One region of the Pseudomonas sp. FG36 genome, then DNA from elsewhere that is predicted to be linked to it. Evidence: predicted binding sites of a transcription regulator. Region 1 holds the regulator's gene; the other holds the start of a gene.

Evidence for each region. Region 1 encodes sigma-54, which starts transcription at its own class of promoters, with help from an activator protein. Its sites were predicted from a motif close to ANTGGCATNNANNTTGCTNT; they were not measured.
Region 2: a site for sigma-54 is predicted at 2,769-2,788, ahead of ACODS9_RS24960 (CmpA/NrtA family ABC transporter substrate-binding protein). Genes of this name have one in related genera too.

The regions. Positions count from the first base shown of each region.
Region 1 is NZ_JBMDJQ010000057.1:6,844-20,003, reverse strand. Features, by position in the region: gene hisD (histidinol dehydrogenase) at 1-375, opposite strand, end outside; gene hisG (ATP phosphoribosyltransferase) at 502-1,137, opposite strand; gene murA (UDP-N-acetylglucosamine 1-carboxyvinyltransferase) at 1,231-2,496, opposite strand; gene ACODS9_RS25675 (BolA family protein) at 2,520-2,759, opposite strand; gene ACODS9_RS25670 (STAS domain-containing protein) at 2,878-3,180, opposite strand; gene ACODS9_RS25665 (MlaC/ttg2D family ABC transporter substrate-binding protein) at 3,177-3,830, opposite strand; gene mlaD (outer membrane lipid asymmetry maintenance protein MlaD) at 3,840-4,325, opposite strand; gene mlaE (lipid asymmetry maintenance ABC transporter permease subunit MlaE) at 4,325-5,122, opposite strand; gene ACODS9_RS25650 (ATP-binding cassette domain-containing protein) at 5,122-5,931, opposite strand; gene ACODS9_RS25645 (KpsF/GutQ family sugar-phosphate isomerase) at 6,177-7,151, shown strand; gene ACODS9_RS25640 (KdsC family phosphatase) at 7,152-7,676, shown strand; gene lptC (LPS export ABC transporter periplasmic protein LptC) at 7,685-8,257, shown strand; gene lptA (lipopolysaccharide transport periplasmic protein LptA) at 8,244-8,768, shown strand; gene lptB (LPS export ABC transporter ATP-binding protein) at 8,769-9,494, shown strand; gene ACODS9_RS25620 (RNA polymerase factor sigma-54) at 9,669-11,165, shown strand; gene hpf (ribosome hibernation-promoting factor, HPF/YfiA family) at 11,244-11,552, shown strand; gene ptsN (PTS IIA-like nitrogen regulatory protein PtsN) at 11,565-12,029, shown strand; gene rapZ (RNase adapter RapZ) at 12,032-12,886, shown strand; gene ACODS9_RS25600 (HPr family phosphocarrier protein) at 12,906-13,160, shown strand, end outside.
Region 2 is NZ_JBMDJQ010000051.1:4,125-20,755, forward strand. Features, by position in the region: gene rlmKL (bifunctional 23S rRNA (guanine(2069)-N(7))-methyltransferase RlmK/23S rRNA (guanine(2445)-N(2))-methyltransferase RlmL) at 1-776, opposite strand, end outside; gene rmf (ribosome modulation factor) at 1,327-1,542, shown strand; gene ACODS9_RS24955 (quinone-dependent dihydroorotate dehydrogenase) at 1,678-2,703, opposite strand; gene ACODS9_RS24960 (CmpA/NrtA family ABC transporter substrate-binding protein) at 2,830-4,044, shown strand; gene ACODS9_RS24965 (ANTAR domain-containing response regulator) at 4,055-4,630, shown strand; gene ACODS9_RS24970 (nitrate/nitrite transporter) at 4,791-6,002, shown strand; gene ACODS9_RS24975 (bifunctional protein-serine/threonine kinase/phosphatase) at 6,012-7,682, shown strand; gene ACODS9_RS24980 (OmpA family protein) at 7,775-8,815, opposite strand; gene sigX (RNA polymerase sigma factor SigX) at 8,926-9,492, opposite strand; gene ACODS9_RS24990 (mechanosensitive ion channel family protein) at 9,606-10,430, opposite strand; gene ACODS9_RS24995 (hypothetical protein) at 10,433-10,696, opposite strand; gene ACODS9_RS25000 (zinc transporter ZntB) at 10,786-11,781, opposite strand; gene rraA (ribonuclease E activity regulator RraA) at 11,807-12,298, opposite strand; gene ACODS9_RS25010 (alpha/beta fold hydrolase) at 12,416-13,408, opposite strand; gene ppsA (phosphoenolpyruvate synthase) at 13,593-15,968, opposite strand; gene ppsR (posphoenolpyruvate synthetase regulatory kinase/phosphorylase PpsR) at 16,147-16,631, shown strand, end outside.

The DNA of each region.
Region 1 (13,160 bases):
CTGGCCGAGGACAGTGCCGTCAGCCTCGGTGTACTGCCACGAGTCCTGCTTCTGCCGCTCATGGTAGATGCGCACGCGGTTGGCGGCCTTTTCCAGGGCCTCGCGCTGTACCGGGGTAATGCGCGTCAGCGCCAGCTCCAGGCGCTCGCGATCGAGGATCAGGTCGTCGATCGTCTTGGCATCAACACCATCGAAACGCTGGGTGAACTCCACCAGCGCCTGGTCACCGCGCTCACGCACGGCCTTGATGATGTCGAGCACGCGCTGGTTGACCGCGTCATCGGACACACTTTCCCAGCTCAGCAGATGATCCAGATGTCGGGCGAAATCCTGGTCAGCGGCGTTGAGACGGGCAATTGCAGTGGACACGGTCATGGCGAGGGCCTCGTTATTAGCGGATGTTCAGGCGCCCTAAAGCTACCACTCCATCCGCGCGGGCACCTGAGAAAAAAGGCTATGACGCGGATAGACGGGCGCGACAGCGGAGGTCGCGCGCAGAGGTCAGCCGCGGTGTCGCGATTCGACGGCGTTGCGCAGGGTGTCGATCAGGCTCTGGATACGGGCGTGCTGCATCTTCATGGAGGCCTTATTGACCACCAGGCGCGAGCTGATCGTGGCGATCAGGTCCTGGGGCTCGAGGCCGTTGGCGCGCAGGGTATTGCCGGTGTCGACCACGTCGATGATCTTGTCGGCAAGGTTGATCAGTGGCGCCAGCTCCATGGAGCCGTACAGCTTGATGATGTCGACCTGGCGGCCCTGTTCGGCATAGTAGCGCTTGGCTACATTGACGAACTTGGTAGCCACGCGCAGGCGGCCTTTGGGCTCTGGTGCGCCGGTTACGCCAGCGGTCATCAGCTTGCACTGGGCGATTTGCAGGTCCAGGGGTTCGTACAGGCCCTGGCCACCGTATTCCATCAGCACGTCCTTGCCGGCCACACCGAGGTCGGCGGCGCCATGCTCGACATAGGTCGGCACATCAGTGGCACGCACGATGAGCAGGCGCACATCATCCTGCGTGGTGGGGATGATCAGCTTGCGGCTCTTGTCCGGATTCTCGGTCGGCACGATACCGGCCTCGGCCAGCAGTGGCAGGGTATCGTCGAGAATACGGCCTTTGGATAGCGCGATGGTCAACATTGGAACGTCGGTCCTTAAGCGTCTACTGCCGGCCGGGCCCTTGAGCCCGACCGCATACGATTCGGCTGGCGCGTCCCTGCGCCACGATGACTGCTAGCCCGGTACGCGACGGATCTTCGCGCCCAGCATCTGCAGTTTCTCCTCGATGCACTCGTAGCCACGGTCGATGTGGTAGATGCGATCGATCAGGGTGTCGCCTTCGGCGACCAGCGCCGACAGCACCAGGCTGGCGGAAGCACGCAGGTCGGTGGCCATTACCGGCGCACCTTTGAGCGCCTTGACGCCAGTGACGATGGCGGTGTTGCCCTCGACCTGGATCTGCGCGCCCATGCGGTGCATTTCATACACGTGCATGAAGCGGTTTTCGAAGATGGTCTCGATCACCGCGCCAGTGCCTTCGGCGATGGCGTTGAGCGAAATGAACTGCGCCTGCATGTCGGTCGGGAATGCCGGGTACGGAGCGGTACGCAGGTTAACGGCCTTCGGCCGCTTGCCGTGCATGTCCAGTTCGATCCAGTCTTCGCCGGTGGTGATGTCGGCGCCGGCTTCCTTGAGCTTCTCGAGGACAGCTTCGAGGATGGTCGGGTCGGTATCCTTGACCTTGACGCGGCCACCGGTCACGGCAGCGGCGACAAGGTAGGTGCCGGTCTCGATACGGTCGGGCATGACACGGTAGTTGGCCGAGTGCAGGCGCTCGACGCCATCGATGGTGATGGTGTCGGTACCGGCGCCCTGGATCTTCGCACCCATGGCGATCAGGAAGTTGGCCAGGTCGACCACCTCCGGCTCACGGGCGGCGTTCTGCAGCACGCTGCGGCCCTTGGCCAGGGCGGCGGCCATCATGATGTTCTCGGTGCCGGTGACGCTGACGGTGTCGAAGAAGAAGTGCGCGCCACGCAGGCCGCCTTCGGGGGCCTTGGCCTTGATGTAGCCACCTTCGACGTCGATCTTCGCGCCCATGGCCTCGAGGCCGCGGATGTGCAGGTCGACCGGACGCGAACCGATGGCGCAGCCACCCGGCAGGGCCACTTCGGCCTCACCGAAGCGGGCTACCATGGGGCCGAGCACCAGGATCGAGGCGCGCATGGTCTTGACCAGCTCGTAGGGAGCGACCAGGGTCTTGATGGTACGCGGGTCGATCTCCACCGAGAGCTTTTCGTCGATCACAGGCTCGATGCCCATGCGGCCGAACAGCTCGATCATGGTGGTGATGTCGTGCAGGTGCGGCAGGTTGCCGACCGTGACCGGGCCATCGCACAGCAAGGTGGCCGAAAGGATCGGCAGGGCGGAGTTCTTTGCGCCGGAAATGCGGATCTCGCCATCGAGACGCGCGCCACCAGTGATAATCAGTTTGTCCATACGTATCTCGCCGCCAAGTAGGCTCAGGTGCGCTCAGCCCAGGCTGCGCTGCTGAAGAATTTCATGGTTACCGCGTGAATGCTGCCGTTGGCAATCCACGGATTGAGGTGAGCATAGATCGCCTGCTGACGCTTGACCGGGCTCTGGCCGGCCAGCTCGTCGCTGATCACGTTCAACTGGAAGTTGCAGCCTTCGCCTTCAACTTCGACCTGGGTTCCCGGCAATTTCTCTTCCAGAAAGCTTTTAACTTCTACGGCCTGCATGCTCAACCTCGATCGGCGCCCAACGCGCGCGGGTCGGCCATCATACAAAAAAGCCCCTCGCCTGCGAAGCCCATGAAGGGGCGCACTGACCGAGGGGCCTTTCCCGAACGGCAGGGCATCAGCCCGCCAATACCTCATCGAGGTCATAGACCCCGGCAATTTCCTGCATGTTCTCGGGGATACCGCGCAACTCCCAGGTTTTTCCTGCCGCCTGGGCATCACGCATGAACCCCAGCAGCAACGACAGGCCAACGCTGCTCGATTTGACCACCGCAGTGCAATCGAACACCAGGCGCGCCTCGCCACTGGCGGCGATCAACGCCTTGCCCTGTTTGCGCAGGGCCGGGCCGCTGCGGTAATCCAGCACGCCAGCCAGGGCAAGAACGCCCGGCGCGGCCATGCTCACGGCGGCGTCACTCATTTGACTTCCTTATCCGGCGAGCTGTCGGCCGTTTCCTTGGCCTTGGCCACTTCACCGGCCCAACCGTCGATGGTCTTGTCCAGGTTGTTGCCGTTCCGCTGCATGGCATCCTGGAACTGGTCGCGGAACAGCTTGCCGATGTTGATGCCGTTGACGATGACGTTACGCACCTTCCACTCGCCGTCCAGCTTGACCATGGTGTACTGCACCGGATAGACCGCGCCGTTGGTGCCGGTGATCTTCATGCCGACGCTGGTGCGATCGTCACCCTCGGCCTTGGCCGGGTCGACGGTGATGCCCTGGTTGTTGTACTCCAGCAAGGCGTTGCCATAGAACTGCATCAGGCTGCGTTTGAAGTTCTCCTGGAAGCGCTGCATCTGCTCGGGCGAGGCCTTGCGCGAATACTTGACCGTCATGATGCTCTTGGAGATGCCGTCGGCATCGACCACCGGACCAAGGTTGGCGTTGAGCGCGTTGTAGAACGCATTGGGGTCGGCCTTGTACTGCTCCTTGTTGCTCTTCAGGTCGCTGAGCAACTGGGTGGTGGTGCCCTGGATCACATCACGGGCAGACTGCCCCGGCGCCGCCAGGGCCAGCAGGGGTAAGGCCGCCAGCAGGACCAGCAGGCCACGTCGCAGGATCGAAATCATGGAAACTCCTTAATTAGCCGGTTGAGCTTCTTTCGGTTCCTTGCCCACCGAGTTGAGCAGGAACTTGCCGATCAGATCTTCCAGCACCAGCGCCGACTGCGTGTCGTGGATGGTGCTGCCATCCTTGAGAACCACGTCCTCGCCACCCACGCTGATGCCGATGTACTTCTCGCCCAGCAGGCCGGCGGTCAGGATCGAGGCAGTGGAGTCGGTCGGCAGGTTGTCGACATGCTTGTCCAGCTGCAGCGTCACCCGACCGGTATACGAGTCGCGGTCCAGATCGATGGCCGTGACCTTGCCGATGGTCACACCGGCCATGGTCACTTTAGCTCTGACCGTCAAACCGGCGATATTGTCGAAGTACGCATAAACTTTATATGTGTCGCTGCTCGGGCTGGCCGACAGCCCGCTGACACGCAGGGCCAGCAGCAGCAGCGCCAGGATCCCGGCCAGGAGGAACAGGCCGACACCGATTTCCAGGGTGCGGTTTTGCATCAGAAATCTCCAAACATCAAGGCGGTCAGAATAAAGTCCAGACCCAGGACTGCCAACGAGGCATAGACCACGGTCTTGGTGGTGGCACGGCTGATCCCTTCTGAAGTGGGCTCACAGTCGTACCCCTGGAATACGGCGATCCAGGTGACGACGAAGGCGAACACCAGGCTCTTGATCAGCCCGTTGAGCACGTCGTCGCTGAAAGAGACGCTGTTCTGCATGTTGCCCCAGAACGAGCCTTCGTAGACGCCCAGCCAGTCCACGGCGACCCACGAGCCGCCCCAGATGCCCACCACACTGAAGATCAGCGCCAGCAGCGGCAGCGAAATGAAGCCGGCCCACAGGCGTGGCGCCACGATGTACTTGAGCGGGTCGACGCCGATCATTTCCAGGCTCGACAGCTGCTCGGTGGATTTCATGTTGCCGATTTCGGCGGTCAGCGCAGAGCCCGCGCGACCGGCGAACAGCAAGGCAGTGACGACCGGCCCCAGCTCGCGCAGCAGGGTCAGGGCGACCATCTGCCCCACCGCCTGTTCCGAGCCGTACTTGTTGAGAATGCTGTAGCCCTGCAGGGCCAGCACCATGCCGATGAACACGCCGGACACGACGATGATCGCCAGCGACAGCACGCCCACCGAATACAGTTGCTTGACCAGCAGCTGGAAGCCACCGCCGATACCACTGCGCCCGCCCAGCGAATGACCGAGGAACAGGCACGAGCGTCCCAGTACGGCCAGCACATCGATGGCCGAACGGCCGAACAGACGGATACGTTCGAGTAAGGATTTTCTGCGCATCAACGCGTCCCCAGCAGATCGGCGCGGTAGTCAGGCGCAGGGAAGTGGAAGGGTACCGGGCCATCCGGGTCGCCTTTCATGAACTGGCGGATGCGCGGGCTGTCCGAGCCCATCAGTTCGTCCGGCGTGCCCTGCCCCAGCACCTGGCCATCGCCGACCACATAGATGTAGTCGGCAATGCTCGCGGTTTCCGCAAGGTCATGGGACACCACGATGCTGGTGATGCCCAGGGCATCGTTGAGCAGGCGGATCAGGCGCACCAGCACACCCATGGCGATCGGGTCCTGGCCGACGAACGGCTCGTCGTACATGAGGATCTGCGGGTCGAGGGCGATCGCGCGGGCCAGCGCCACACGGCGCTTCATGCCACCGGACAGCTCGTCGGGCATCAGGTCGATGGCGCCGCGCAGGCCCACGGCCTGCAGCTTCATCAGCACGATGTCGCGGATCATCTCGTCCGACAGCTGCGTATGCACCCGCAGCGGGAAGGCCACGTTCTCGAACACATCCAGGTCGGTGAACAGCGCACCGCTCTGGAACAGCACGCCCATCTGCTTGCGCGCATCGAACAGGTCGCCCCGCGACAGCGCGGGCAGGTTCTGCCCATTGACCCAGACTTCGCCGCCGGCCGGGCGCAACTGCGCGCCCATCAGGCGCAGCAAGGTGGTCTTGCCGCACCCCGAAGGCCCCATGATGCCGGTGACCTTGCCGCGGGGAATGCGTATGTCCACGTTGCTGAAAATGCTGCGCGAACCGCGCTTGAAGGTGACGCCCTTCAACTCGACCGCGTAGGCGCTATCCACACTCATCTAGACTCCTTGCTAGTGCAGCCTCGTCATAGTGGACGCCTGCCTTCATCTTGAAGGCACACAGGTCCCCGGCGGGCCGAATAGCGGCGAACTATAGCACCGCTGATAGGCCCGCCCCAAGGCCGTCACCCCACTCGTTCAGGGCACAGACAGGCAGGCGCGGCATCCATATGACATTCGAAGGATGAGCCTTTCACACATTGCGGCTATAATCGCCGCCTTTTCATCAGGCATTGCGTTTCGACATGACCCAATCCAGCGAGCTGATCCAATCCGCCCAGCGCACCCTGCGCCTCGAACTCGAGGCCGTGGAGGCCCTGCTGGCCCGCATCGACGGGGATTTCGTCAAGGCCTGCGAACTGATCCTGGCCAGCAAGGGACGGGTCGTGGTGGTAGGCATGGGCAAGTCGGGGCACATCGGCAACAAGATCGCCGCCACCCTGGCCAGCACCGGCACCCCGGCGTTCTTCGTGCACCCGGCCGAGGCCAGCCATGGCGACATGGGCATGATCACCCGTGACGATGTCATTCTTGCCCTGTCCAACTCCGGCAGCACCGCCGAGATCGTCACCCTGCTGCCTTTGATCAAGCGCCTGGGCATCCAGATGATCAGCCTCACCGGCAAACCGGACTCGCCCCTGGCCCAGGCCGCCGAGGTCAACCTCGACGCCAGCGTCGCCCAGGAAGCCTGCCCGCTCAACCTGGCACCGACCTCTTCCACCACCGCGGCGCTGGCGCTGGGCGACGCCCTGGCCATTGCCCTGCTGGAGGCTCGCGGTTTCACCGCCGAAGACTTCGCCTTCTCCCACCCGGGCGGCGCGCTGGGCCGTCGCCTGCTGCTGAAGGTAGAGAACGTCATGCATGCCGGCGAAGAGCTGCCCGTGGTAAAGAGCGGCACCCTGCTCAAGGACGCCCTGCTTGAAATGTCTCGCAAAGGTTTGGGCATGACCGTGGTGCTGGGTAACGACGGCAAGCTGGCCGGAGTCTTCACCGACGGTGACCTGCGCCGCAGCCTGGACCGCAACATCGACGTGCACAAGACGCTCATCGACGAAGTCATGACCGTGCACGGCAAGACCGCCCGCGCCGAGATGCTCGCCGCCGAGGCACTGAAAATCATGGAAGACCACAAGATCAGCGCGCTGGTGGTTGTCGACCAGGACGACCGCCCGACTGGCGCCCTGAACATGCACGACCTGCTGCGCGCCGGAGTGATGTAAATGAACCAGGACCTGATGCAACGCGCCCAAGCCATCAAGCTGGCGGTGTTCGACGTCGACGGCGTGCTCACCGATGGCCGTCTGTACTTCCTCGAGGACGGCAGCGAGTTCAAGACCTTCAACACCCTCGACGGCCACGGCATCAAGATGCTCATGGCCTCGGGCGTGACCACCGCGATCATCAGCGGGCGCAAGACCCCCGTGGTCGAGCGCCGGGCGAAGAACCTCGGTATCCCGCACCTGTTCCAGGGCCGCGAGGACAAACTGGTGGTGCTGGACGGCCTGCTCGCCGAACTCAATCTAAGCTATGAACAGGTCGCCTACCTCGGCGACGATCTGCCCGACCTGCCGGTGATCCGCCGCGTCGGCCTGGGCATGGCGGTGCAGAATGCCGCGGCCTTCGTTCGCCAGCACGCCCACGGCGTTACCCAGGCCCGCGGCGGCGAAGGCGCCGCCCGCGAGTTCTGTGAACTGATCATGCAGGCCCAGGGCACCCTGGACGCTGCCAACGCCCATTACCTGTAAGGCTGCCCATGCTCAGCAAGAAGATCAGAAATGTCGCGCTGCTAGGCGGGATTGCCGCCGTGCTGGTTGCTGTTGGCTATTGGAACATCAGCCCGGAAAGCTTCCTCGAACAGCCCCAGGCCCAGGTCGACCAGAGCGCCATCGACTACTACGCGATCAACGCCCACAGCCTGCAGTTCCTGCCCGACGGCAAGCTGCAGTACGAGATGACCGCCGCCAAGGTCGAGCACCTCAAGGCCAGCGAGGTCACCCTGGTGACCACCCCCGACCTGCACATGTACCGTGGCACCGAGTACCCCTGGCATGTGCAGAGCAAGCGCGCCGAGGTCAACCCGGACGGCACCGAGGTGGAGCTGATCGACGAAGTGCGCGTGGCGCGCACCGACGAGAAGCAACGCGAAACCATCATCACCAGCACACGCATGACCGTGTTCCCGCAGAAGCAATATGCGCAGACCGAGCAAGCCGTTAGAATCGACGGCGCCGGTGGCACGACTACGGGCAAAGGAATGAAAGCGTATTTGAAAGAAGGCAGGATGGACCTGCTCTCTAACGTAAGAGGACAGTATGAGGCTCGTTAAAACCATCCCCCTTCTGCTCAGCCTGGGCGTAGCACTGGGAAGCGCGAGCGCCTTCGCCCTGCCGAACGACCGTGACCAGCCGATCCGCATCCAGGCGGACAACGCCCACCTGGACGACAAGCAGGGCGTCGCCACCTACACGGGCGACGTGATCATCACTCAGGGTTCGATGATGATCAAAGGCAACACCGTGACCATGACCCGCGCCGCCAACGGCGATATCGACGTGGTCACCTCGGTGGGCAACCTGGCCTACTTCGAGCAGCAGCAGAGCGCCGCCAAGCCCGACAAGATGAAAGGCTGGGCCGTGACCATCCAGTACCAGGCGCAGAAAGACGTGGTGATCCTCACCGACCGCGCCAAGGTCGAGAACGAAGGCAACACCACCGAAGGCGAGAAAATCGTCTACAACACCAAGACCCAGGTGGCTACCGCCGGGCGCGGTGGCAATGTGACTGCACCGCGTCAGCGTATCGACATGGTCATTCAACCGAAGAAAAAGGCCGAGTAAATGGCAACCCTCAAAGCCCAGCACCTGGCCAAGAGCTACAAGGGCAGGCAAGTCGTGCGCGACGTCAGCCTGTCCATCGACAGCGGCCAGATCGTCGGCCTGCTCGGCCCCAACGGCGCCGGCAAGACCACCTGTTTCTACATGATCGTCGGCCTGGTCCAGGCCGACCAGGGCCGTGTGCTGATCGACAGCCTCGACGTCAGCCACCAGCCGATGCACGGGCGCGCCCAGGCCGGTATCGGCTACCTGCCGCAGGAAGCCTCGATCTTCCGCAAGCTGTCGGTGGCCGACAACATCATGGCCATTCTCGAGACCCGCAAAGACCTCGACCGCGAAGGCCGACGCAAGGAGCTGGAAAGCCTGCTGCAGGAATTCCACATCAGCCACATCCGCGACAACCTGGGCATGAGCCTGTCCGGTGGTGAGCGTCGCCGGGTCGAGATCGCCCGCGCCCTGGCCACCGCACCCAAGTTCATCCTGCTGGACGAACCGTTCGCCGGTGTCGACCCGATTTCCGTCGGCGACATCAAGCAGATCATCCACCACCTCAAGAACAAGGGCATCGGCGTACTGATCACCGACCACAACGTTCGCGAGACCCTGGACATCTGCGAGACGGCCTACATCGTCAACGATGGCCAACTGATCGCCGAAGGCGATGCCGAGACCATCCTGGCCAACCAGCTGGTCAAGGAAGTTTACCTGGGGCACGAGTTCCGACTCTGACCGCAGGCCTGCCCGGAGCACTGGCGAATGCGCCTGATCGGGGCTTAAGTTGTTACAGTGCTCTAGGCAAACGCTGCAATTTCAGGCATATAACTTGCTTAAAGTCGGCGCCCAAGCGCCCTACGTGTAGTGGATGGCGCATGCGCGCCGGCAACAAGGTATTAAGCCCCAGCCATGAAACCATCGCTCGTCCTAAAAATGGGCCAGCAACTGACGATGACACCTCAGTTGCAACAGGCCATCCGCCTGCTTCAGCTCTCCACCCTGGACCTCCAGCAGGAAATCCAGGAAGCGCTGGAGTCCAACCCGATGCTCGAACGTCAGGAAGACGGCGAGGACTTCGACAACAGCGACCCGATGGCGGACAACGCCGAGAACAAGCCGGTCGCCGAAGCCCAGGACAACAGTTTCCAGGAAACCTCCAGCAGCACCACGGACAACCTCGAGGACGGCGAGTGGGCCGAGCGGATCCCCAACGAATTGCCGGTCGACACCGCCTGGGAAGACATCTACCAGACCAGCGCCAGCAGCCTGCCCAGCAACGATGACGACGAATGGGACTTCACCACTCGCACATCGGTGGGCGAGAGCCTGCAAAGCCACCTGCTGTGGCAGCTCAACCTGGCGCCGATGTCCGACACCGACCGCCTGATCGCCGTCACCCTGATCGACAGCATCAACGCCCAGGGCTACCTGGAAGACACCCTTGAAGAAATCTGCGCCGGCTTCGACCCCGAGCTGGATATCGAACTGGACGAGGTCGAGGCGGTACTGCACCGCATCCAGCAGTTCGAGCCTGCCGGCATTGGCGCCCGCACCCTCGGCGAATGCCTGCTGCTGCAACTGCGCCAGCTACCGGCCTCGACACCCTGGATGAGCGAGGCACAGCGCCTGGTCACCGACTTCATCGACCTGCTCGGCAGCCGTGACTACAGCCAGCTGATGCGCCGCATGAAGCTCAAGGAAGACGAGCTGCGCCAGATCATCGAACTGGTGCAGAGCCTAAACCCGCGCCCAGGCTCGCAGATCGAGTCCAGTGAACCCGAGTACGTCGTGCCCGACGTCATCGTGCGCAAGGACAGCGAGCGCTGGCTGGTCGAGCTCAACCAGGAGGCAGTGCCGAAGCTGCGCGTCAATCCGCAGTACGCCGGCTTCGTCCGTCGTGCCGACACCAGCGCCGACAACACCTTCATGCGCAACCAGTTGCAGGAAGCGCGCTGGTTCATCAAGAGCCTGCAGAGCCGCAACGAGACGCTGATGAAGGTGGCGACGCAGATCGTCGAACACCAGCGTGGCTTCCTCGACCATGGCGACGAGGCCATGAAGCCGCTGGTCCTGCATGACATCGCCGAGGCGGTGGGCATGCACGAATCGACCATTTCCCGGGTGACCACGCAGAAATACATGCACACCCCGCGCGGCATCTACGAACTGAAATACTTTTTCTCGAGCCACGTGAGCACCGCCGAGGGCGGCGAATGCTCGTCCACGGCAATCCGCGCGATCATCAAGAAACTGGTGGCTGCGGAAAATCAGAAAAAGCCATTGAGTGACAGCAAGATCGCTGGTTTACTGGAGGCACAAGGCATCCAGGTAGCCCGTCGCACCGTCGCCAAGTATCGCGAGTCGTTGGGGATCGCCCCCTCGAGCGAGCGCAAGCGGCTGATGTAGCCCCCGGATGTGCCACAGCGTTTCAGTGGCAGGTGCAACACCTGCCTCTTTATGCACGGGCAACAAAGGAGAAGCTGTATGCAAGTCAACATCAGTGGACAGCATGTAGAAGTCACCCAACCACTGCGCGATTACGTGCTCGAGAAGCTCGCCCGGGTGGAGGGTCATTTCGACAAGATCACCAACGTGACGGTGATCATGAAAGTCGAGAAGCTTCAGCAGAAGATCGAAGCCACGCTCCAGATTCCCGGCGGTGAGGTGGTTGCAAACGCCGAACACCAAGACATGTATGCAGCCATCGATGCCCTGGCCGACAAGCTCGACCGCCAACTGAAAAAACACAAGGAAAAACAGCAAAGCCTGCTGCAAGGCGCAGCCGCCCGCTGATCCCCCTCATCCATGATCCGACTTGAAACCATCCTGACCCCCGGCCGTTCCCTCGTGAACGTGCCGGGCGGCAGTAAGAAGCGCGCCCTGGAAAAGGTCGCCAACCTGATCGCCGAGCAAGTACCCGAGCTGGAGATGCAAGACGTCTTCGACAGCCTGTGGGCTCGCGAAAAACTGGGTTCCACCGGTTTTGGCAATGGCATCGCCATTCCCCACTGCCGCCTGGCAGGTTGCAGCGCGCCTGTCAGCGCCCTGCTGCACCTGGACGCCCCCATCGATTACGATGCCATCGATGGCGCGCCGGTCGACCTGCTGTTTGTCCTGCTGGTCCCGGAGGCCGCCACCGACGCCCACCTTGAACTGCTGCGCCAGATCGCCAGCATGCTCGATCGCAAGGAGGTTCGCGATCGCCTGCGTGCCGCCGACAGCAGCGAGACCCTCTACCAGGTCGTCCTGGACGTACAGAACGAGCACTGAACATGCGCCTGATCATCGTCAGCGGTCGCTCCGGCTCCGGTAAGAGCACCGCCCTCGACGTGCTGGAAGACAACGGCTACTACTGCATCGACAACCTGCCCGCCGGGCTGTTGCCGCAGCTGGCTGAAAACGCCTTGATCAATACCGAGCTGCTGCAGCCCAAGGTTGCGGTCTCGATCGATGCACGCAACCTGCCCAGCCATCTGTCACGCTTCCCGCAGTTGCTGGAGGAGGCACGTTCCCGGCATATCCAGTGCGACGTGCTGTATCTGGATGCCGACGAAGACACGCTGCTCAAGCGGTTCTCGGAAACCCGCCGCCGCCACCCGCTGACCAACGACAGCCGTTCGCTGGCCGAGGCAATCCGGGTGGAGAGCGAGCTGCTGGGGCCGATTGCCGACCTTGCCGACCTGAAGATCGACACCACCAACCTGAACCTGTACCAGTTGCGTGACTCGATCAAGCTGCGCCTGCTCAACCAGCCCGAGCCCGGCACTGCGTTTCTTGTCGAGTCATTCGGTTTCAAGCGTGGCATGCCGGTGGACGCCGACCTGGTGTTCGACGTGCGCTGCCTGCCCAATCCGTACTGGAAGCCGGAACTTCGCGAACATTCCGGCCTCGAACAGCCGGTAATCGGCTACCTGGCCGCGCAGCCGGACGTCGAGGAGATGTTCCAGGACATTTCCAGCTACCTGCTCAAATGGCTGCCGCGCTTCGCCGCCAGCAACCGTGCCTATGTCACCATCGCCATCGGCTGTACCGGCGGCCACCACCGCTCGGTGTACATTACTGAACGGCTTGGCCAACTGCTCCAGCAATCCCTGAAAAACGTCCAGGTCCGCCACCGCGACCTCTAGCCACAGGATCCGCCCCACGATGCCCGCCCGCGAAATTACCATCATCAACAAGCTGGGCCTGCATGCGCGGGCGGCCGCCAAGTTCGTCGGCGTGGCCGGGCGTTTCCCCTGCCAGGTACGGGTCGGGCGCGCACCGGACAAGCTGGTGGACGGCAAGAGCATCATGGCGGTGATGATGCTCGCCGCCGGCAAGGGCACTCAGGTGCACCTGCTCACCGAGGGTGAGCAGGACGGTGAAGCCATGGATGCACTGGTCGGCTTGATCAACAACTTC
Region 2 (16,631 bases), on a different contig from region 1:
GCCAGGCCCACCTGGGCACGGGCCTGGGCCTCGTCGTGCAGCTTGCGCCACAGCGCCGGTACGTGCCCGAGCCAGGCCGTGAAGCCCCAGCGCTCGCGCTTGAGGTTGGGGGCGATGTCGGCGGCGATCATCGCCGCCTCGACCAGGAAAGTGCCCACACCGCACATCGGGTCAGCCAGGGCGCCGCCCTCGGCCGCAATGCGTGGCCAGCCCGAGCGGATCAGCACCGCCGCTGCCAGGTTTTCCTTCAATGGCGCCGCGCCCTGCTGCAGGCGATAGCCGCGCTGGTGCAGGCTGTGGCCGGACAGGTCGAGGGACAGGATGGCCTCGCCACGGTCCAGGCGCAGGTGTACGCGCACATCCGGGTCGACCTTCTCCACCGACGGGCGCAGGCCTTCGCGGTTACGCAGCTTGTCGACGATGGCGTCCTTCACTTTCAGGGCGCCGAAGTGGGTGTTGTCGATACCCGAACCATGGCCGCTGAACTCCACCGCCAGCGTACCGTCGGCCGCCAGGTGATCGGCCCAATCCAGGGCATGCACACCGTCATAGAGGTCATCGGCGTTCTTCATGGAAAAACGCTTGAGCACCAGCAGCACCCGGTTGGCCAGGCGCGACCACAGGCACAGGCGATAGGCGGTTTCCATATCGGCGTCGCCGCGAATGGCCGAGGTGTGTTCACGCACCTCGCTCAGGCCCAATTGGCGGGCCTCCTCGGCGAGCAGGCCTTCAAGACCCTTGGGGCAGGTGAGATAAAGTTCGAAACGGTCCGACATGTGCAATCCAGAGCCCTTGGCTAGGTAGATGGCAAGCCGACGCATCGGCTGCCGCTGTTTGCCCGGGCACCTTTCCAGCAGGCGCCCGGGTGGCCTTGCGAAGCTTTCGCAAGACCTGGCCGCCCGGCAGACCAATGCCTCGCGCAGAGGCGAAATAGGCTTTGATCGTCGGGCAGTGTGAAAATTTCGTGGACCCAGGGATCAGATGTGACCCTTCGTCGCATTACCAATTATTACTGTCATCAGCGAGCAACGCTGGCCAATTGACGTCAACGTTGACTAAACCCTGATCATGGCGGGCTCAACGGCAAACAAGGTTGAGTCGCATTTATTTACTTATCCCCTCACCCTCGGAAAGGTTACGTCCTTATGACAAATCGATCATTCACACTGTGACTCGCATTCGTTAGAACTGATCTCAGGCCGCACCGCAACGGGGCGGCACTTTCAGCCCGCGACGCCGGCAGCGGGCGCAAACCGGCAGAACGATTCTGCCCGGCCTCGGAGAGGCCGACGGGACATTACAGTCAACAAGTGAGGGCAACACCCTATGAGAAGACTTAAGCGTGATCCGTTGGAAAGAGCATATTCACGTGGCTACCAGTATGGAGTCACCGGCAAATCCCGCGAACTTTGCCCCTTCAATCTACCCTCTGTACGCCAAGCCTGGATCAACGGCTGGCGCGAAGGTCGCGGCGATAACTGGGATGGCATGACCGGCACCGCTGGCATTCATAGACTCAACGAAAATCACGCCGTTGGCTGAACGAGGACACTGAATTCGAGTCACCATGCGCGCCCTATCCGGGCGGCGGGCTGCGGCCCAGGGGGTCCCTTGAGGGACCCCTTTTTTATGCTTCGAATCTTTCAACCATCGCTGCCGGTGCGGGCTTTTACTCAGTCATTGGCGCGGCATCGCCGCAATTGCATCCACTGCTTCACGAATCAACGCCGGGCCTTTGTAGATGAAGCCCGAGTAGATTTGCACCAGGCTAGCCCCAGCGGCGATCTTCTCAGCCGCGTGACGCCCCTCGGTAATGCCGCCAGCGGCGATGATCGGCAGCTTGCCGCCCAGCTCGCCCGCCAGCACCTTCACCGTGTGCGTGCTCTTTTGCAGCACCGGGGCACCCGACAGGCCACCCGCCTCGCCACCGAACGGCAGACCTTCGACACCTTCGCGGCCCAGGGTGGTATTGGTGGCGATCACCGCATCCATGCCCGACTCGCGCAGCGCCGCGGCCACCAGCGCGGTCTCTTCGTCGCTCATGTCCGGTGCGATCTTGATCGCCAATGGCACGCGCTTGCCGTTGGCCGTGGCCAGCTGTTCGCGGCGCTCGGCCAGGGCATCGAGCAGTTGCTTGAGCGAGTCGCCGAACTGCAGTGAACGCAGGCCCGGGGTATTCGGCGAGCTGACGTTGACGGTGATGTAGCTGGCATCGTTGTAGACCTTTTCCAGGCAGATCAGGTAGTCGTCCTGGGCCCGCTCGACCGGGGTGTCGAAGTTCTTGCCGATGTTGATGCCCAGTACCCCGGTGTACTTCGAGGCGCGCACACGTGCCAGCAAGTGGTCGACACCCAGGTTGTTGAAGCCCATGCGGTTGATGATGGCCGTGGCTTCAGGCAGGCGGAACAGCCGTGGCTTGGGGTTGCCCGGCTGCGGGCGCGGCGTCACGGTGCCGATCTCGACAAAGCCGAAGCCCAGCTGGGCGAAACCGTCGATGGCCGCGCCATTCTTGTCCAGGCCTGCGGCCAGGCCGACCGGGTTGGCGAAGTTCAAGCCCATCACCGTCACCGGCAACGCCGCTGGCTGCTTGCACAGCAGACCGTTGAGCCCGAGGCGGCCACCGGCGCCGATCAGGTCCAGCGAGAGGTCGTGGGAGGTTTCCGGGGAGAGCTTGAACAGCAGCTGGCGGGCCAGGGTATACATGGGCGGGCGGACTCGCGGTGTGTGAGGGGGCGATTATAGCCAGCGCGCCGCCGGGGCGACAGGGCCATGGCACATGGGTTGCTATGTCAGTGGTATGCAGCCCTTTGCGAACACCCGAGGAACTCCGTGAACACAGCCCTCCCGACAACGCCCCTGGCCTGGGTCAACGGCAGCGACGCGCCGGAAAAACCCAGCCTGGACATCGGTTTCATGGCCCTCACCGACTGCGCCTCGGTAGTAGTCGCCGCCACCCAGGGCTTCGCCCAGCCATTTGGCCTGACCCTCAACCTGCGCCGGCAGGCCTCCTGGGCCGGGCTGCGCGACAAGCTGGTCAGCGGCGAACTCGACGCTGCCCACTGCCTCTATGGCCTGGTGTACGCGGTGCACCTCGGTATCGGCGGCGTGCCCGCCAGCCCCCTGGCCGTGCTTATGGGCCTGAACCAGAACGCCCAGGCCATCAACCTCTCCCCCGCGCTGCAGCGCAAGGGCGTGACCAACCCCGAGGCACTGGCGCGGCTGGTGCACCAGCAAGGCGCACGGCTGACCTTCGCCCAGACCTTTCCCACCGGCACCCATGCCCTGTGGCTTTACTACTGGCTGGCCAGCCAGGGTATCCACCCATTGCGTGACGTCAGCAGCATGGTGGTGCCCCCGGCGCAGATGGCCGCCCACCTGCAGGCCGGGCGCATCGACGGCTTCTGCGTCGGCGAACCCTGGTCGGCGGACGCGCTCGCCAAGGGCCAGGGCTTCACCCTGGCCACCAGCCAGTCGATCTGGCCCGATCACCCGGAAAAGGTCCTGGCCTGCGCCCGCGGTTTCGTCGAACAGTACCCCAACAGCGCCCGGGCACTGGTCCAGTCGGTACTCGCCGCCGCGCGCTTCATCGAGCAGAGCCAGGAGAACCGCCGCAGTACCGCGCAACTGCTCAGCGGCAGCGCCTACCTTGACACCCCCGTCGACAGCATCGAGCCGCGCCTGCTCGGCGACTACCAGGATGGCCTCGGCCATCGCTGGCACGACCCCCATGGCCTGCGCCTGTTCGACCAAGGCCGGGCCAACCTGCCCTACCTGTCCGACGGCATGTGGTTCATGACCCAGTTCCGCCGCTGGGGCCTGCTGCGTGACGACCCGGACTACCTCGGGGTCGCCCGCCAGGTGCAACAGCTGGCCCTTTACCGCGAGGCCGCCTCGGCACTGGGCGTGCCCTGCGCCGACCCACCCATGCGCAGCAGCCTGCTGCTCGACCGCCGCCGCTGGGATGGCAGCGACCCGCATGGCTATGCGCGCAGCTTCCCCCTGCACGCCCTGGACGCGGCGCCTGATGCCCGCGCCAGTCACTGAGGGGGCGAACATGCTGCGTATCCTGCTGATCGACGACACCGAAAAGAAAGTCGGTCGTCTCAAGGCGGCCCTGATCGAGGCCGGCTTCGAAGTGATCGAGGCCGGTAACCTGAGCATCGACCTGCCCGCCTGTGTCGAAACGGTGCACCCGGACGTGGTGCTGATCGATACCGAGTCACCTGGCCGCGATGTGATGGAGCAGGTGGTGCTGGTCAGCCGTGATCGCCCCCGCCCGATCGTGCTGTTCACCGACGAGCACGACCCCGACGTGATGCGCCAGGCGATCCAGGCTGGGGTCAGCGCGTACATCGTCGAGGGGATCCAGGCCACGCGCCTGCAGCCGATCCTCGACGTGGCCATGGCCCGCTTCGAGAGCGACCAGGCGCTGAAGGCGCAATTGCTGGCCCGCGACCAGCAACTGGCCGAGCGCAAGCGCATCGAACAAGCCAAGGGCCTGCTGATGAAAATGAAGGACTGCAACGAGGAGGCGGCCTACACCCTGATGCGCCGCCAGGCCATGAGCCGCCAGCAGAAGCTGATCCAGGTAGCGGAACAGATCATCGCCATGTCGGAGCTGCTGGGCTAGGCAAGACCTTGGCCCGCCTCTTGCTCATGCAACCCCGGGTAGCCAACGGCGGTTGCCCCCCAGACCCCGACAAAGACGTCGCTCCCCGCCACTCATCCGTGGACCGGGCAGCGGCGTCTTTTCGTTTCCGCCCTGTGTTGTGCGCCCCACGAGGTGTCCGATGAATACGAGCTTCTGGAAATCCGGGCATGTGCCCACCCTGTTCGCCGCCTTCTTGTATTTCGACCTGAGTTTCATGGTCTGGTACCTGCTCGGCCCGATGGCGGTGCAGATTGCCGCCGACCTGCAACTGACCGCACAGCAACGTGGCCTGATGGTGGCCACGCCGATCCTGGCCGGCGCGTTGCTGCGCTTTGCCATGGGCGTGTTGGTCGATCGCCTGTCGCCCAAGACCGCCGGGCTGATCGGCCAGGTGGTGGTGATCGTCGCCCTGGCCTGTGCCTGGCAGCTGGGCGTGCGAAGCTACGAACACGCCTTGCTGCTGGGGGTGTTCCTGGGTTTTGCCGGGGCCTCGTTCGCCGTGTCTCTGCCGCTGGCCTCGCAGTGGTACCCGCCGCAGCACCAGGGCAAGGCCATGGGCATCGCCGGTGCCGGCAACTCCGGCACGGTGTTCGCCGCGCTGCTGGCGCCAGCGCTGGCCGCCGCCTTTGGCTGGAACAATGTGTTCGGCTTTGCCCTGCTGCCGCTGCTGCTGACCCTGGTGCTGTTCGCCTGGCTGGCCCGCAATGCCCCGCAACGGCCCAAGCCCAAGGCCATGGCCGACTACCTCAAGGCCCTCGGCGACCGCGACAGCTGGTGGTTCATGTTCTTCTACAGTGTCACCTTCGGCGGCTTCATCGGCCTGGCCAGCGCCCTGCCTGGCTATTTCAGCGACCAGTACGGCCTGAGCCCGGTGACCGCCGGCTATTACACCGCCGCCTGTGTGTTCGCTGGCAGCCTCATGCGCCCGCTCGGCGGCGCCCTGGCCGATCGCTTCGGTGGCATCCGCACCCTGCTGGCGATGTACAGCGTGGCCGCCGTGTGCATCGCCGCGGTGGGCTTCAACCTGCCCAGCGCGGCGGCGGCCCTGGCGCTGTTCGTCAGCGCCATGCTCGGGCTTGGTGCGGGCAATGGCGCGGTGTTCCAGCTGGTGCCGCAGCGCTTCCGCCAGGAGATCGGCGTGATGACCGGGCTGATCGGCATGGCCGGCGGCATCGGCGGCTTCCTCCTCGCTGCGGGCCTTGGCACCATCAAGCAGCACACCGGCGATTACCAGCTCGGCCTGTGGCTGTTCGCCAGCCTCGGCCTGCTGGCCTGGTTCGGCCTGCATGGCGTCAAGCAGCGCTGGCGCACCACCTGGGGCTCGGCCGCAGTCACCGCAGCGCGGGTCTGAGGCGCCGCCATGAGCCTGCTACTGAGCTTCGCCCAGGCCAGCGCCACAGGCCCGCGCACGGAAAACCAGGATGCCCTGCGCCTGGTCACCCCGGTACCGGAACTCGCGGCCAGCAAGGGCTATCTGTGCGCGCTGGCCGACGGCGTCAGCCAGTGCGCCGACGGTGGCCTGGCAGCGCGCGCGAGCTTGCAGGCCCTGGCCCTGGACTACTACGCCACGCCCGCCACCTGGAGCGTGGCCCAGGCCCTGGACCGTCTGCTGGTGGCGCAGAACCGCTGGCTGCGCGCCCAAGGCAACGGCCAGCCGCTGCTCACCACCCTCAGCGCCCTGGTGCTGCGCGGGCGACGCTTCACCCTCGCCCACGTCGGCGACTGCCGGGTGTACCGCTGGCAGGACGAGCAGCTGCAATGCCTGAGTGAAGACCATGTGTGGGACCAGCCCGGCATGCAGCACGTGCTCAAGCGCGCGCTGGGGCTGGACCAACAGTTGCTGGTGGATTATCTGGAAGGCGATCTGCACGAAGGCGAGTGCTTCGTGCTGCTCAGCGACGGCGTGTGGGCCAGCCTGGGCGATGCGCATATCCAGTCGATCCTGCGCGAACACCGCGACCTGCAGGAAGCCGCCGATACCCTAGTGGCCAGCGCCCACCATTGCGGCAGCCAGGACAATGCCAGCGCCTTGCTGGTACGAGTCGACCAACTGGGCGCGAGCAACCTGGGCGACACCCTGGCGCAGCTCAAGCAGTGGCCGCTGCCAGCCGCTTTGCGTGCAGGCCAGATGATCGATGGCTGGCAGGTCGACGGTTTGCTCGCCCAGAGCAGGCAAGCGCTGCTTTACCGCACGCGTGATCCGCAAGGCCGGCCCTGGTTGCTCAAGACACTGCCCCCGACCCGCGATAACGAGCCCGGGGCCGCCCAGACCTTGCTCATGGAAGAGTGGTTCCTGCGCCGGGTCGCCGGCCGCCACTTCCCTGAAGTGCACCCGGCCAGCCAGCGCCAGCACCTGTACTACCTGATGCGCGAATACCCGGGCACGACCCTCGCCAGCCTGCTCGTGGCGAGCGGCCCACTGCCCCTGGCGCAATGGCTGGAAATGGCGCGCCAGCTGCTGCAGGCTGTCGGCGCGCTGCATCGACGCAACCTGCTGCACCGTGACATCAAGCCGGAAAACCTGCACTTGGGCGAAGATGGCCAGTTGCGCCTGCTGGACTTCGGGCTGGCATACTGCCCAGGGCTTTCCGAGGACCCGCCCCACGCCTTGCCGGGCACGCCTTCGTTCCTTGCCCCGGAAGCCTACGACGGCCTGCCCCCTGCGCCGCGTCAGGACCTCTATGCCGTGGGCGTGACGCTTTACCAGCTGCTCACCGGCCACTACCCCTACGGCGAAGTCGAGGCGTTCCAACGGCCACGCTTCGGTACGCCAGTGAACCCGGCGCGCTACCGCCCGGATGTGCCGGAGTGGCTGCAGCACAACCTGTTGCAGGCGGTGGTGGCAGATCCGGCGCAGCGCTTCGAGACCGCCGAACAGTGGTTGCTGTTGCTGGAGCGGGGGGATCGCCAGGAACTGGACGAGCGGCCACGGCCGCTGCTTGAGCGTGAGCCACTGAAGGTATGGCGCACGATTGGCTTGCTATCGCTGCTGTTGAACATGGTGCTGTTGCTGGTTCTGCTCAAGCACTGAGCACGCGACCATCCACGCCCCATCGCCCCTGGAAAATCGCGGACAAAGAAAAACCCGGCCGAGGCCGGGTTTTTCATGAAGCGTCAAACCAATTACTTGGCCTGGGCTTCTACCTGAGCTTCTACGCGACGGTTGACGGCGCGGCCAGCTTCGGTGGCGTTGTCGGCGACCGGACGGGTCTCACCGTAGCCAACCGAGTCAACACGGCTCGATTCAACACCGTACTGCTGGGTCAGGACCTGCTTGACAGCGCTGGCACGACGCTCGGACAGCTTCTGGTTGTAAGCGTCTGGGCCGACGGAGTCAGTGTGACCTTCCACGGTGGTGGTGGTCTGTGGGTACTGCTTCATGAAGTCAGCCAGGTTCTTGATGTCGCCGTAGCTGTTTGGCTTGACGACCGACTTGTCGAAGTCGAACTTGACGTCCAGCTCAACGCGAACGACTTCGGCAACAGCCGGGCAGCCATCAGCGTCAACGGTAACGTTGGCTGGGGTGTCAGGGCACTTGTCGACGTTGTCGCAGACGCCATCGTTGTCGCTGTCGGAGCAGACTTCGGCAACTGGAGCAGGCGCAGGAGCGGCTTTCTGGCCACCGCTGCCACCGAAGTTCAGACCCAGACCAACGGTCGGACCCCACTCGGTGTTGCCGTTGTCGATGTTGTACATGGCTTCGACGCCGGCACGGGCGAAGAACATGTCGGTGATGTACCACTTGGCGCCAGCGCCAACGTTGGCGAAGGTGGAGTGGTCACGGCCGCTACGAGTGGCCTGGCCCAGGCTCTCGTGAGCGAAACCGGCGGAAACGTACGGACGCAGTGCGTCGCCAACGGTACCGAAGTGGTAGGTAGCGTCGAGCTTGGTCTTGGAGCCTTTGATGTCTTTGTTGAAGACTTCACCACGAGCGTTGTGGGTCTCGTTGTAGCCCAGGTCCAGGGAGACGTCGTCGGTCAGGAAGTAGCCGAGGCGAACACCTGGATTGGTGCCGGTGTTCTTGAAGTTACGTTCGCTGTCGTAGAACTGCTTGGTAACGTTACCTTCGATTTCGACCGCGCCTTGGCCTTGAGCCAGAGCGCCGAGCGAAGTCACGGCTACGAGGGAGCCAATGGCCAAGCCCAAGGTGTTTTTCAATTTCATCCGTTAAATCCCCATCTGGTGATAGTTAAGCAGTCCCACCAAAATCCGGGGGACAACTCGACGGCAAGTCTAGCAGAACTTGCCGGTTGGTTAGAGGTATTTGCAGGCCACTAAGTTTCAGCCACGCCTGCAAATTTCTCTCTAAGCTTGTCGAGCGCACGCTTGTAGCGCATTTTCGTGGCGCTCAGGCCCATGTGCATGATGTCGGCGATCTCCTGGAATTCCAGCTCCGCGACAAATCGCAGCACCAGGATTTCCCGATCGATCGGGTTCACATGTACCAGCCATTTATCCAGCCCGCCTTTTTCTTCCGGCTTCGGTGCCTTGTCCTCGGACGCCTCTTCGACAGGGTCCAGGCTCAGCGCATCCATCAGCCGGCGCTTGCGACGCTCCTTGCGGTACTGGGTGATGCATTCGTTGTAGGTGATGCTGTAGAGCCAGGTCTTGAACTTGGACTTGCCCTCGAAGTTCTTCAACCCGTAGAGCACCTTGAGCATCACCTCCTGACAGACATCGTCGGCATCCCGATCGTTCCCCAGGTAGCGCGCACAGACGTTGAACAGCGTGCGCTGGTAGCGCCGCATGAGTTCCTCATAGGCGCGGGTGACATGAAACAGCTCCTCATGCGAACGCGCCACCAACTCCTCGTCGGTGAGCTCGCGGGGGTCATAGCGCATGGGCGGCGAATGAACTTTATTCAAAACGGATCTGGCCGACAGTCAGGTCAATGTCGCCGCTCGGCCCCGTGGGCCGATTTTTGCGGCGGCATACATTAACAGCTTTTGTTCGGTTAGCGGCTATTCACGCGCTGCTCGAGCAGCTCGCGATTAGACAACGACACCAGTTCGCCATCATCGGTCAGCAGGGTCGTCTTGACCGTGCCGATCTCCTCGATGTGCCCTTCGACCTCGCCAATGCGCACGTGCTGGCCGACCTGATAGAGCTCACGCACATAGATGCCGGCCAGGATCTGCCCGGCAATTTCACGGCTGCCCAGGCCCATCGCCAGGGCAATTGCCAGACCAACGGTAATCAGCCCGATGACGATCACGTGGTTGAGCAGGTCGGTCTTGACCTCCAGCTGGCTGATGGCCACCGAAATACTGATGATGATCACCAGGCCCTGGACGATACGCCCAACGCCAGCGGCGTATTCCAGGCCGATGCCCTCGGCGGCGCCGCGCACAAGGCCGTTGGCCAGTTGCGCCAACAGCACGCCGGCCAGCATCACCAGCGCCGCGCCGAATACCTTGGGCAAGTACAGCGCCAGCATGTCCAGGGTCGCCGAGACCCGCTCCAGGCCCAGCGATTCAGCCGCCGAAACCAGGAAGATCAACAGCACGAACCAATAGACGATCTTGCCGATCAGCGTCGAAATCGGTACCTGGATACCGATCCGGGCGAGCATCTTGGTCAGGCCGGTACCGCTCATCAGGCGGTCCAGGCCGAACTTGGCCAGCACCTTCGACAGCAAGGTGTCGAGCAGCTTGGCCACGACGAAACCGAGCAGCACCACGACCAGCGCGCCGAACAGGTTGGGGATGAAGTTCGCCACCTTGGTCCAAAGGGCAGTCATGGCGGTGACCAGGCTCTGGGTCCAGAGATCGAGTTCCATATTCAATCGGCCTTATCTGCAGGGCTGCCTGCGGCAGGGTTGCGGGTAGAGTTGCGGCGCACCGGCGCGACATGCGCCGAGCCATTGTTCACGGCGATCAGCAGCGCCTGGCTCCAGCGGCCAAGCAGGCTGAACAGATCGCCCGCGCCGACCTGGCGGTTGGCGGTCTTGAGCACGCGACCCAGGCACGCGGCGTCGTCACGGTCCTGGCCGGACGGCGACGCCTTGAGCAGGTCGCGCAGGGATTCTTCAAACGGATCGTGCATGGGCACCTCGCGCAATGTCAGTCAAAGACGTGGGTGCCAAGCGATGGGTCACACCTGCCACTGGGACGAATGTTTCAAAATGCCTCATTTCAGACCCAGCGCAGTCGACGGAACAACCACCACTGCCCCGCCGCCAGCAACAGCACCACGGTGCAGGCGAGCGCGAAGCCGTAGGGGTTTTCTGCCCCGGGAATACCGCCGACGTTTATGCCCAGCAATCCGGTGATAAAGCTCATGGGCAGGAAGATGCAGGTGATGATGCCAAACCGGTACATGGTCCGGTTCATCCGCTCGCTGCGGCGCCGATCCTCGCTTTCCAGCACCAGGGCGGCTCGCTCGCGGGCCAGTTCCAGCTCCTCGAGGTAGCGGATCAGGCTGTTGTTCAGCTCGTTCCAGTAATCCCCGTCGGCGTCGACGAACCAGCTGCATTTATTGCGCGAAAGCTGGGCATAGATGTCGCGCTGGGGGGCGAGGAAACGGCGCAGACCGGCGGCACGACGGCGGATCTGCTGCAGGCTGCCCTGGGCTGGGGCATACCGTTCGTCGGATTCTGCCTTTTCCTCTTCCAGATCGACCGCTTCGGACAGGTCGCTGACCAGCGCCTGGACCTTCTCGGTCAGCAGTTCACCCATCAGCAACAACAGTTCGGAGGCCGTTTTCGGCCCCCTGCCCTCGTCCAGTTGCTGGAGCACCTCGTCGCTGGCGCGCAGCGGCCGCAAACGCAGCGAGATAACCCGCCGCGCTTCGGCGAAGATACGCACCGAGACCATGTCCTCGGGTTCGGCACCCGGGTTGAGGTTGACCCCGCGCAGGAACAGCAGCATCTGCTCGCCGGCCATCTGCAACAGGCGCGGGCGGGTGTTCTCCTCAAGCAACAGGTCGCAGGCGAACTCGCTCAGACCGCTGTCGTGCAGCAACCAGGTGCGGGTCTGCGGATGACTGCGGTCCCAGTGCAGCCACAGGCTCTCCTGGGGCTGCAACTGCAGGTCGTCCAGCTCGGTGCGGGCGATCGAACGCGCGCCACCCTTGCCATCGAGCACCAGGGCATGCACCAGGCCCCATTGCGCGTTGTCTTCCTCGAACATCAAAGCTCCATGGGTGTGCGGCGGATCACTCGGGCATCTTCAGCGGGCTTGGCGAGACCAGCACGCCGTTGTTGTCGGCGTACACGTATTCGCCCGGGCGGAAGGTCACGCCGGCAAAGGTCACCGCGACGTTGAGGTCGCCAATGCCGCGCTTGTCGGTCTTCACCGGGTGGCTGGCCAGGGCCTGGATACCGACATCGGTCTGCGCCAGCACGTCCACGTCACGCACGCAGCCGTAGATCAGCAGGCCTTCCCAGCCATTCTTCGCGGCCTTCTCGGCAAGCATGTCGCCCAGCAGCGCCCGGCGCAGCGAGCCACCGCCATCGACCACCAGGACCTTGCCCTTACCATCGAGCTCGACCTGCTCCTTGACCAGGGAGTTGTCTTCGAAGCACTTGATGGTGACGATCTGGCCGCCGAACGAGTCGTGGCCGCCAAAGTTGCTGAACATGGGTTCGAGCACCTGGACCAGGTCCGGATAGGCGTCGCACAGGTCGGGCGTTACGTAATGCTGCATGGGAAACTCCTGTCAGTCACAACGAAAGCGGGTGTCGGCCAAGGCTACACCTTGGAAGGGCCGGCAGTCATCCGGGACCGAGCAGTCAGTTGAACCATCGCCGCACCGGCCGATGTTTCAACTGGCAGCCACAGGCTCCATCACCACCGTCGAGGCATGCACCGCTACCAGGGGGTCGCGCAGCCAGCGCTCCACCAACGGCCACACCTGGGTCTGCGCCGCCTTGCTGACCAGCATGTCGACATGCCCGAAGGCCTCGAAGCCCTGCTCGCGGCCCAGGCGCAGGAACTGTCTGGCATCACCGCCAAACTGCTCGAACAGTTTGCGGCAGGCCCACACCGGATCCTGGAAATCACCGGCTCCGGCCACCGCCAGCAGTGGCACCTCGACTTCGGCCAGCCCCGACCACCAGTCCTTCTCCTTGTCGCCGAAGCGGCCGAACAGACCATTCCAGCGCAGGCTCTCCAGGGCCAGGCCGATGGGTTCGTCTTCCGGGCCCCGCTTGAGGCGCGAACCGGAAATCTGCGCAAAACGCTTGAGCAGCATGCGCGCGCCCCACTCCACCGGTGGCACTTTTAACGGCCAGTAAACCCGGCTGACCTGGGTGCCAAACAACGCCGCACTGGCCACCAGGCCGGTGTCGAGATAGCCGCTGCCCAGCGCCGCCGCCAAGGTGGTGCCGCCCAGCGAGTGGCCGATCCAGCTCGGTACCTGCCCGGCTTTTTCATGTACGAAGGCACCGATCACCGGCAGGTCGTAGCGCGCATAGTCGGCCACGCGGTTCTGCCGCCAGTCGCGGTTGCGCGGCGACAGGCCGTGGCCGCGCATCTCCGGGATCCACACATCGAAACCGGCGCGGGCCAGGTATGCGCCCAGGCCGATGCCCTTGGGCGAATACCAGAAGCGCCGGTTGGAGAAGCTGCCGTGCAGGAGAATGACCGGCATGCCCTGGACGCGGTCCTGATCGGCCAGGCCCAGGCGGGTGACGGCCAGCTCTACGCTCGCATCCGGGCTGTTGCCGGCCTTGATCCGGTAGACGTCTTCGCTGAGGTCGCCGCGGCGCTCGGCACTGAGCAACGCGACGGGAAATTGGGTGCTGCTGCTTTGCATGGCTTCACAAATTCAGTGGACATGAAACGTGGGAGCGGCGGTGCGCCGATGCGACTTGCCCCGCGATGGCATCAGAGCAGACTACAGAGGTGTCTTCGCTGACGCCATCGCAGGGCAAGCCGCATCGGCGCACCGCCGCTCCCACGCACTAACACCAGGGCGCAACAGGCGCCCTGTTACCGCATCAGGCCGCGCCCTGGCCTTCGGCCAGGAAGAACCAGGTCTCGAGCACCGAGTCCGGGTTCAGCGACACGCTTTCGATGCCCTGCTCCATCAGCCACTTGGCCAGGTCAGGGTGGTCCGACGGGCCCTGGCCGCAGATGCCGATGTACTTGCCGGCCTTGTTGCACGCGGCGATGGCGTTGGCCAGCAGCTTCTTCACGGCAGGATTTCGCTCATCGAACAGGTGGGCGATGATGCCGGAATCGCGGTCCAGGCCCAGGGTGAGCTGGGTCAGGTCGTTGGAGCCGATGGAGAAGCCGTCGAAGTACTCGAGGAACTCTTCGGCCAGGATGGCGTTGGACGGCAGCTCGCACATCATGATCACGCGCAGGCCGTTGTCGCCGCGGGCCAGGCCGTTTTCGGCGAGCAGGTCGACGACCTGGCTGGCCTCGCCCAGGGTGCGCACGAACGGCACCATGATCTCGACGTTGGTCAGGCCCATCTCGTTGCGCACGCGCTTCAGCGCACGGCACTCGAGCTCGAAGCAGTCACGGAACGACTCGCTGATGTAGCGCGAGGCGCCACGGAAGCCCAGCATCGGGTTTTCTTCTTCCGGCTCGTAGAGCTTGCCGCCGATCAGGTTGGCGTATTCGTTGGACTTGAAGTCCGACAGGCGCACGATGACCTTTTTCGGGTAGAAGGCCGCTGCCAGGGTGCTGATGCCCTCGACCAGCTTCTCGACATAGAAGCCGACCGGATCGTTGTAGCCGGCAATGCGCTTGTCGACGCTCTCTTTCAGCTCCGGCGGCAGGCCGGCGTAGTTGAGCAGCGCCTTGGGGTGCACGCCGATCATGCGGTTGATGATGAACTCCAGGCGCGCCAGGCCGACACCGGCATTGGGCAACTGGGCGAAGTCGAAGGCACGGTCCGGGTTGCCGACGTTCATCATGATCTTGAACGGCAGCTCCGGCATGGCATCGACCGAGTTCTGCTTGATGTCGAAGCCCAGCTCACCTTCGAAGATGAAGCCGGTGTCGCCTTCGGCGCAGGAAACGGTGACGCCCTGGCCATCTTTCAGGACCTGGGTGGCGTTGCCGCAGCCGACGACGGCCGGGATGCCCAGCTCACGGGCGATGATCGCCGCGTGGCAGGTACGCCCGCCACGGTTGGTGACGATGGCGCTGGCGCGCTTCATCACCGGCTCCCAGTCCGGGTCGGTCATGTCCGAGACCAGTACATCGCCTGGCTGGACCTTGTCCATCTCGGACACGTCGTTGATCACGCGGACCTTGCCGGCGCCGATGCGCTGGCCGATGGCACGGCCTTCAACCAGTACGGTGCCCTTCTCTTTCAGAAGGTAGCGCTCCATGACATTGGCGCTGGCGCGGCTCTTCACGGTCTCGGGACGGGCCTGAACGATGTACAGCTTGCCGTCGTCACCGTCCTTGGCCCACTCGATGTCCATCGGGCGCTGGTAGTGCTGTTCGATGATCATGGCCTGCTTGGCCAGTTCATTGACTTCGTCGTCGCTCAGGCAGAAGCGCGCACGCTCGGCGCGGTCGACCTCGACGGTCTTGACCGAACGACCGGCCTTGGCTTCGTCGCCATAGACCATCTTGATCGCCTTGCTGCCCAGGTTGCGGCGCAGGATCGCCGGGCGACCGGCCTGCAAGGTGTTCTTGTGCACGTAGAACTCGTCCGGGTTGACCGCACCCTGGACCACGGTTTCACCCAGGCCATAGGCACCGGTGATGAACACCACGTCGCGGAAGCCCGACTCGGTGTCCATGGTGAACATCACGCCCGCGGTGCCAGTCTCGGAGCGGACCATGCGCTGCACGCCAGCGGACAGGGCGACCAGCTTGTGGTCGAAGCCCTGGTGCACGCGGTAGGAAATGGCGCGGTCATTGAACAGCGAGGCGAACACTTCCTTGGCCGCGCGGATCACGTTGTCGACGCCACGGATGTTGAGGAAGGTCTCCTGCTGGCCAGCGAAGGAGGCGTCCGGCAGGTCTTCGGCGGTGGCCGAGGAGCGCACGGCCACGGCCATGTTGTCGTTGCCCTGGGACATTTCGGCGAAGGCGGTTCGGATTTCCGAATCGAGACGCGCCGGGAAATCGGCTTCCATCACCCACTGGCGGATCTGCGCGCCGGTCTTGGCCAGGGCGTTGACATCGTCGACATCCAGCGCGTCGAGCGCCGCATGGATGCGGTCGTTGAGGCCACTTTGCTCGAGAAAATCGCGGTACGCCTGAGCCGTAGTGGCAAAGCCGCCCGGCACCGAGACACCGGCACCTGCGAGGTTACTGATCATCTCGCCCAGGGATGCGTTCTTGCCCCCCACATGCTCCACATCATGGACGCCGAGCTTATCGAGGGAAACTACGTACTCTACCAAGGTGATCTCTCCACTAACTGTATTGGAAAAGCTCAAGGGCGCCCGCCTGCCTGAATGACTGGGCCGGACGCTTGTGGCCTGGACCTGGAAAATAAGTGAGAATGCCGAGCAACCGCGTTCGGCAAACCGAACCTATCATATCCAGAAATCTTCGGCAGCTTAAGGCCCCCAGGTGCAAATGAAACGAACCGCGTTCTTCATCTCCGACGGTACCGGCATCACTGCAGAAACGCTGGGCCAGAGCCTGCTCGCACAATTCGAGAGCATTCCGTTCAATAAATTCACGCGCCCCTACATCGACACGCTGGAAAAGGCCCGGGCCATGGTCCAGCAAATCAACGCCGCGGCCGAGCGCGACGGGGTGCGTCCGATCATTTTCGACACCATCGTCAACCAGGACATCCGTGAGGTCATGGCCACGTCCAATGGCTTCATGATCGACATTTTCTCGACGTTTTTATCCCCGCTCGAGCAGGAATTGACTGCCCACTCGTCGTATTCCGTGGGCAAATCCCACTCAATCGGCGGCAATTCCAACTACATGGAGCGTATCGAGGCGGTCAACTTCGCCCTGGACAACGACGACGGCGCGCGTACCCACTACTACGACAAGGCCGACCTGATCCTGGTGGGCGTATCGCGTTGCGGCAAGACCCCGACCTG